One region of the Oceanobacillus aidingensis genome, then DNA from elsewhere that is predicted to be linked to it. Evidence: a T-box and tRNA genes for the amino acid it is inferred to sense, from the RefSeq annotation. Region 1 holds a T-box; the other holds one or more tRNA genes.
What was found. A T-box is a leader RNA that pairs with one kind of tRNA and senses whether it is charged. The one in region 1 lies ahead of tyrS (tyrosine--tRNA ligase), so its partner is inferred to be a tRNA-Tyr.

Region 1 (3,413 bases):
CATATGGATATTCGTCTGTAGAAGAAGGGATCGCATCAATAAAATCGCTGGCAATATCATAATTGGCAGCTTCTTCGAGTTCTTCATCTGAAATAAAATTCATATCATGCATGCGATTTAAAACTGTTCTCATCCGGCTGATTCCAGCTTGCAATTCTTCTTCAGACTTTCGCGCACCTTCCGCTGTAAATGGTGTGTAGGAAGAAGGACCTTGCGGAAGGCCGGCCAGATATGCAGCCTGCGGAAGTGTTAATTCAGATGCCTCTACACCGAAAATACCTTTAGATGCTGTCTGTATACCTGCAATATTACGGCCGGATGAATTTCTGCCATAAGGAATAATATTTAAATAAGCTTCGATGATTTCATCTTTTGTAAAATAATTTTCCAGCCGCATTGCTAATAATATTTCTTTGGCTTTCCGGTCAAAGGACACTTCGTCTGTTAGAATTTGATTCTTAATCAGCTGCTGTGTCAGTGTGCTTCCTCCTGTTTGGACAGAGGAATTTAGAAATTCCTGTGCCGTCGCTCTTAAGATCGCTTTTGGCACCACACCGTTATGCTCGTGAAAATACTCGTCCTCTGTTGCGATAACCGCATCAATCAATGTAGGTGAGATATCGTCAAGTGCTACTTCTTCCCGATATAAATCACTTCGGATATCTCCCAGGTAGACATCGTTAGCGAAATAAATACTGGATGTCTCAGAATAATTGTAAATATCATCTGCCATAGATGCTTCACTTCGTAATGGTTCGTCATAAACCAGGGAGGCAAAGTACCCAAGTCCGATTCCGCCGGCAAAAATTCCGCCGATGCCGATAATCACAATGACAAATAATACAATATTCCAAACAACGTCGTATGTAACTCGTGATGTCTGCTGGAGGATACCTTTTTTCCACCAGTCTTTAACAGTATTAAAAAAACGTTGCAGTTTTTCTTTCATAATAGACATTAGACCTCCTATTTCAACATTTATTATAACATAGTGAAAATACAGTTTGGTAGTAAGACGGAAAAAGGCTTGCATAGAAGAACTATTTATGCTATGAATAGTATCATATGAATTTAATTTTTTATGAAAGAAACATGGAAGGATCGAAGTAGCAACGTGAATCCCTGTCTTAGAGAACTGACGGATGGTGCGAGTCAGTATATATTCACTTGCGAATTACAATCTGGAGTTTTTCTTTTTATTATTCGCGTCATGGAGGCTGATAATAAGAAGAACGGTGACAACCATCGTTAACAAACCTTAAGCGGCTATTTTATAATAGCAACAAGGGTGGTACCGCGAATCCAACTCGTCCCTTTCTTACCAGAGAGGAGGCGGGTTTTTTTATTTACCTTAAAAAGGATGTACCAAAAGCGGGGAGCAGCTGGCATTGTCAGTAAAAAGAAAATACAAATAAGCAGGAGGAAATAATATGAATATTTTACAGGATTTAGAAAACAGAGGGTTAGTAAATCAAGTAACAGATCGGGATGGATTAGAAAAGCATCTTGAAAATAATCAGGTAACCTTATACTGCGGCTTTGACCCGACAGCGGACAGCTTGCATATCGGACATTTAGTCCCTTTAACGATGCTGCGCCGGTTTCAGCGGGCTGGTCATAAACCGATTGCCTTAGTCGGAGGGGGAACCGGGATGATTGGCGATCCAAGCGGCCGTTCAAGTGAACGCAGCTTGAATACCGAAGAGGTTGTTTTTGGTTTTACGGAAAGCATTCAAAAGCAAATTGCCAAAATTGTAGATATGGATGATACCTCCAGCGATAATCAAGTTGTCTCCCGCAACAACCACGATTGGCTGGGAAATATGACAATCATTGATTTCCTTCGCGGAGCAGGAAAGCATTTTGGGATTAATTACATGCTGTCTAAGGATTCGGTTGCTGCAAGACTTGCACAAGGAATTACCTTTACCGAATTCAGTTACATGATTCTGCAATCACTAGACTTTTTACGGTTATACGAAGAAGAAAATTGTACATTGCAAATTGGCGGAAGTGATCAGTGGGGGAATATCACAGCAGGGTTAGAGCTTATCCGCCGTTCCAGAGAGAACCAAGGGGAAACTGCTGAAGCATTTGGCTTAACTGTTCCTTTAATCACAACGGCAGATGGAACAAAATTCGGAAAAACCGCCGGGAACGCCGTGTGGTTAGATGCTGAAAAAACATCTCCATATGAATTTTACCAGTTTTGGATCAATGCTGATGATCGTGATGTGATTCGTTTTATCAAATACTTTACTTTCCTGTCAGATGAGGAAATTGCAGAGCTGGAAAAAGAAGTAGAAACACAGCCGGAAAAACGGGTGGCACAGCGCCGTCTGGCAGAAGAAATGACACGCAGCATCCATGACCAGGCTGCTTTGGATCAGGCGCAGCGAATTTCTGCAGCATTATTCAGCGGAGATATCAAACAATTAAAAGCAGATGAAGTAGAACAAGCGTTTAAGGATGTTCCCAATCATGATACGGGGAAAGAACCTTCCAGCTTAATCGATTTATTAGTGGATGCTTCTATCTCTTCATCGAAGCGGCAGGCAAGAGAAGATGTGAAAAATGGAGCTATCTACATTAACGGAGAACGTGTTCAGGATTTGGATTACGTGGTAGATGAAGCGGACCGTTTAGGGGATGCTTTCACGGTTATCCGCAGAGGAAAGAAAAAATATTTCTTGATTCGTTTTCAATAAAAAGAAGAAAAAATAGATTTGACGCTGTGATAACGTCAAATCTATTTTTTCCTCCAATACAGTATATACAGCGAAGTATATATTTTATTTGTTGTAGAAGAATAAAGCCAACGTGCCGGGACCTGAATGCGCGCCAATCACGGAACCAACCATTTCAATAATAATATTTTCTTCTTTGACATGAAACGTATCCTGAATCATTCTGGAAAGCTCCTGTGCACGAGGTAAATCATCACCATGGCTGATTCCAATGGTTTGATTTTGGAAATTGCTGCCCCGCTTTTCCATGACCTCTATCATGCGCTTCAGCACTTTCTTCGTTCCGCGAATTTTTTCTAAAGGAATAAGCTTTCCTCCGTCGACATGCAGAAGAGGTTTGATATTCAATAAGCCGCCGACAAAGGCAGCGGTTTTACTGACACGGCCGCCGCGATATAAATACTCTAAATTGTCCACAGTAAATATATGCTCCATCTGTGCGGCGTTTTTGGCGGTTTGCTGAATGATTTCATCAAAAGAGATATCCTTTTGAGCCATTTTAGCTGCTTCCAGTACGACTAGACCGAGGCCCAGTGAAGCACATTTGGAATCAATAATGTGCAGCTTTGCTTCAGGATATTTCTCTTTAATTTCTTGTTCAACCATTTTTGCAGCTTGGCAGGTTCCGGATAATTCCGATGAAAAAGCGATATAGAGTAGAGGCTT
Region 2 (3,413 bases), on a different contig from region 1:
TCCATTTTCACCGCTCCAGGAACATACTCAATTACCGTCTCTACGCCAATTAAAGGAAATGGAATAGCAATTGCCGGCTGCCCGTGTACAACCGAATGCTCTCCAATTAAAATGACCTTACTATGAGCTACGCCAATAGCTGTTTTTTCCGATGCTGTTACTTTTTCTGCACTCATTGTTTATACTGTTCCACCAATTCTTTAGCTTTTCCCACACGGATTTCTTGTTGTTCTACTAATTGTTTTGCTATCACATCAATCATCTCCCCAGTTGCTCCGCCAGCTATCGCAACAGAACGTGAATGAAGCGCCATATGCCCTTTTTGAATCCCATCGGTCGCCAACGCTTTGAGCGCTCCAAGATTTTGAGCAAGACCAACTGCTACAATTACCTGCGCAAGCTCTTCTGCTGATTCAATTTGCATAACGGATAAAGAAAAATCAGCTAATGGGTGCACGCGAGTCGCTCCCCCGACAGTTCCTATCGACATTGGCAACTCAATTTCACCAACGAGATTACCTTCTTCATCCTTTGACCACGTAGTCATGGAGCCATAATGACCATTTCTGGCAGCATAAGCATGTGCCCCCGCCTCTACTGCCCGCCAATCATTTCCTGTCGCAATCACAACAGGGTCAATGCCGTTCATAATCCCTTTATTATGCGTTACTGCACGATACGGGTCAGAGGCAGCAAATTCATACGCATGGATGACACCATCTCTGACCTCTTCTCCAGCAAACGAACCTGTTTTTAGCAGATGCGGAGGTATTACACATTTTGCTGTAGCCAGGCTGCGATCGGCATAGTTCGATAAAATACGCAAATGCACTTTTCCTTTGGTTATTTCTTCCACGATTGGCGCAATCGATTCCACCATGGTATTAATCATATTCGCTCCCATGGCGTCACAGGTGTCTACATAGATATGCATGACCAGCATTTTGCTATAAGACGATGCATCGTTCTCATTCAAAACCCGTACATCTAAGTCTCTCACACCGCCTCCGCGGCTGACAATGCTTGGATAGGCATCATCGGCAGCTTTCATTAATATATCTTTTTGACGAAGGATTTGCTGCTTTGCTTCTTGAAAATCCGGACATCCAACCACTTGAATCTGCCCAATCATCAGTCTTTCTTTTGATTCTGTCCGAAAACCGCCAGCCTCTCTGACTATCTTCGCAATATGACTGGCAGAAGCAACAACAGAAGCTTCTTCAATAGCCATCGGTACTACATATTCTTTCCCGTTTATTAAAAAGTTTAATCCCAATCCGAATGGTAATTGATAGGTGCCAATGACGTTTTCAATCATATTATCTGCTTTTCCTACCGTAAGCGCATCGGCGTTAGACAAATTTTGCGTTTCTGCATCTGTTAAAGTAAAGGCCTCACGTAATAATGCCCGCCTTTCTTCTACCGTCATATTATAAAAACCTGGTATTCTTGAAGAGGTCATGCCTAGCTCATCCTTTTTATTTATCATATCTGAAATATGCTTTTTTATTACAATGTACTAAAATAAACTATTTTGATTATAACACGAATTCTATCGTTTTTTCATTCAGAAGATACTTATTTCGTGACTGAAACTATGTTTGCAGCATTACCGTAATGCATTGGTATTTCCAGCTTCTAACATATACCAAAAACGCTGGACTGCTCAGACTATGGCAGGCTCTTTACTAACGTTGAACTGTTGTTCAAATAATATGAGATTTTTATGCTGATAAAGAAAAAAACGAGATAAGATTATCCCGTTTTTCTGTGTTTTATACTTGTCATGCTTGTAGTGAGCCATGAAGGATTCGAACCTTCGACCCTCTGATTAAAAGTCAGATGCTCTACCGACTGAGCTAATGGCTCCTATGATAAGACAGGTTATTATATATAGCCCTGTCCATAAAAAAATACTATTATCAGTAATAGTATTATCATGTATTTCTTCTAAAAAATAAAAATGGCTGGGCCACCAGGATTCGAACCTGGGGTACACGGGATCAAAACCCGATGCCTTACCGCTTGGCTATGGCCCAACAAAAACATGGTGGAGGGGGGCAGATTCGAACTGCCGAACCCTGAGGGAGCGGATTTACAGTCCGCCGCGTTTAGCCACTTCGCTACCCCTCCATATTATTGTTAACCATATTATCAATTATATACATGAAAAAATGGTGCCGGCCAGAGGACTTGAACCCCCAACCTACTGATTACAAGTCAGTTGCTCTACCAGTTGAGCTAGGCCGGCGTGATGGTGGAGGATGCAGGGCTCGAACCTGCGACCCCCTGCTTGTAAGGCAGGTGCTCTCCCAGCTGAGCTAATCCTCCATTTGGTGACCCGTACGGGATTCGAACCCGTGTTACCGCCGTGAAAGGGCGGTGTCTTAACCGCTTGACCAACGGGCCATAATGCGTTTCTGAGAGGCTTTTTGAAAGCTTCTCTCGCAAACTGACGAATTTTATTATATCGAGGAACCAACCGTTTGTAAAGGGAAAAATGAAAAAAACTTTATTTTATTTTTCAAAAGTCGATAAATCACTCCACCAAACCCGTTATGACACTATTTCCAAGGCTTCTCATTTCTTATTTCCTCTCTTTTCTTCTATAAATATAAAACCAGCGTGAGTATCTTTTTTGACAACAAGAATTCTCCGGCAGGAAAGTACCGTATATTTTCCCGACTGCGATTACCTGGGTTCTGAATCGGCAAAGCGGTCCAACTGAACTGCTTTTTTACTTATCACACATACTTCTTATAGAAAAGAAAAACAGTTTATAACTTTATCACCTGGTACTAATCCGTTATAATAGATGCTAAGTTAAATGTTGAATGGAGGATACGTATGACAAAATTATTAGAAGGTAAAAACATTGTTGTAATGGGCGTCGCTAACGAAAGAAGTATTGCTTGGGGTATTACAAAATCTCTACATAATGCCGGAGCGAACCTTATTTTCACCAATAGACAGGAAAGATCCTACAAAAAATTAGTAAAACTTTTAGAGAAGCATGAAATTGAACCAAAAGCAATCATCTCTTGCGATGTTGAATCCGATGAAAGTATTCAGGGAGCCTTTCATGAAATAAAAGAAAAAATCGGCGTGATTCACGGCTTGGTTCACTCTGTTGCCTTTGCTAAACGGGAAGACCTGCAGGGTGAATTTGTCACTACTTCCCGCGATGGTTTCCTGCTTGCTCAAGAAATCAGCGCTTATTCCTTAGTAACCATAACAAATGCTGCGAAGGAACTGATGACTGAAGGCGGTTCGATCGTGACACAAACTTACATCGGAGCAGAACAAGTCGTTCCTGGCTATAACGTGATGGGTGTTGCTAAAGCTTCTCTGGAAGCAAGCGTCCGCTACCTAGCTGAAGATGTGGGCAAAGATGGCATTCGTGTGAACGCTGT

Region 2: it has a tRNA-Tyr gene. The T-box ahead of tyrS (tyrosine--tRNA ligase) is inferred to sense a tRNA for this amino acid. The anticodon was not compared.

Annotation. Positions count from the first base shown of each region.
Region 1 covers NZ_JBHSFT010000017.1:15,764-19,176, forward strand. The annotation lists gene ACFO3P_RS11610 (transglycosylase domain-containing protein) at 1-958, opposite strand, end outside; T-box leader at 1,085-1,318, shown strand; gene tyrS (tyrosine--tRNA ligase) at 1,431-2,708, shown strand; gene ACFO3P_RS11620 (DegV family protein) at 2,793-3,413, opposite strand, start outside.
Region 2 covers NZ_JBHSFT010000015.1:20,364-23,776, reverse strand. The annotation lists gene mvk (mevalonate kinase) at 1-176, opposite strand, end outside; gene ACFO3P_RS11020 (hydroxymethylglutaryl-CoA reductase, degradative) at 173-1,462, opposite strand; tRNA gene ACFO3P_RS11015 (tRNA-Lys) at 1,797-1,869, opposite strand; tRNA gene ACFO3P_RS11010 (tRNA-Gln) at 1,965-2,039, opposite strand; tRNA gene ACFO3P_RS11005 (tRNA-Tyr) at 2,049-2,133, opposite strand; tRNA gene ACFO3P_RS11000 (tRNA-Thr) at 2,176-2,251, opposite strand; tRNA gene ACFO3P_RS10995 (tRNA-Val) at 2,256-2,331, opposite strand; tRNA gene ACFO3P_RS10990 (tRNA-Glu) at 2,335-2,409, opposite strand; gene fabI (enoyl-ACP reductase FabI) at 2,848-3,413, shown strand, end outside.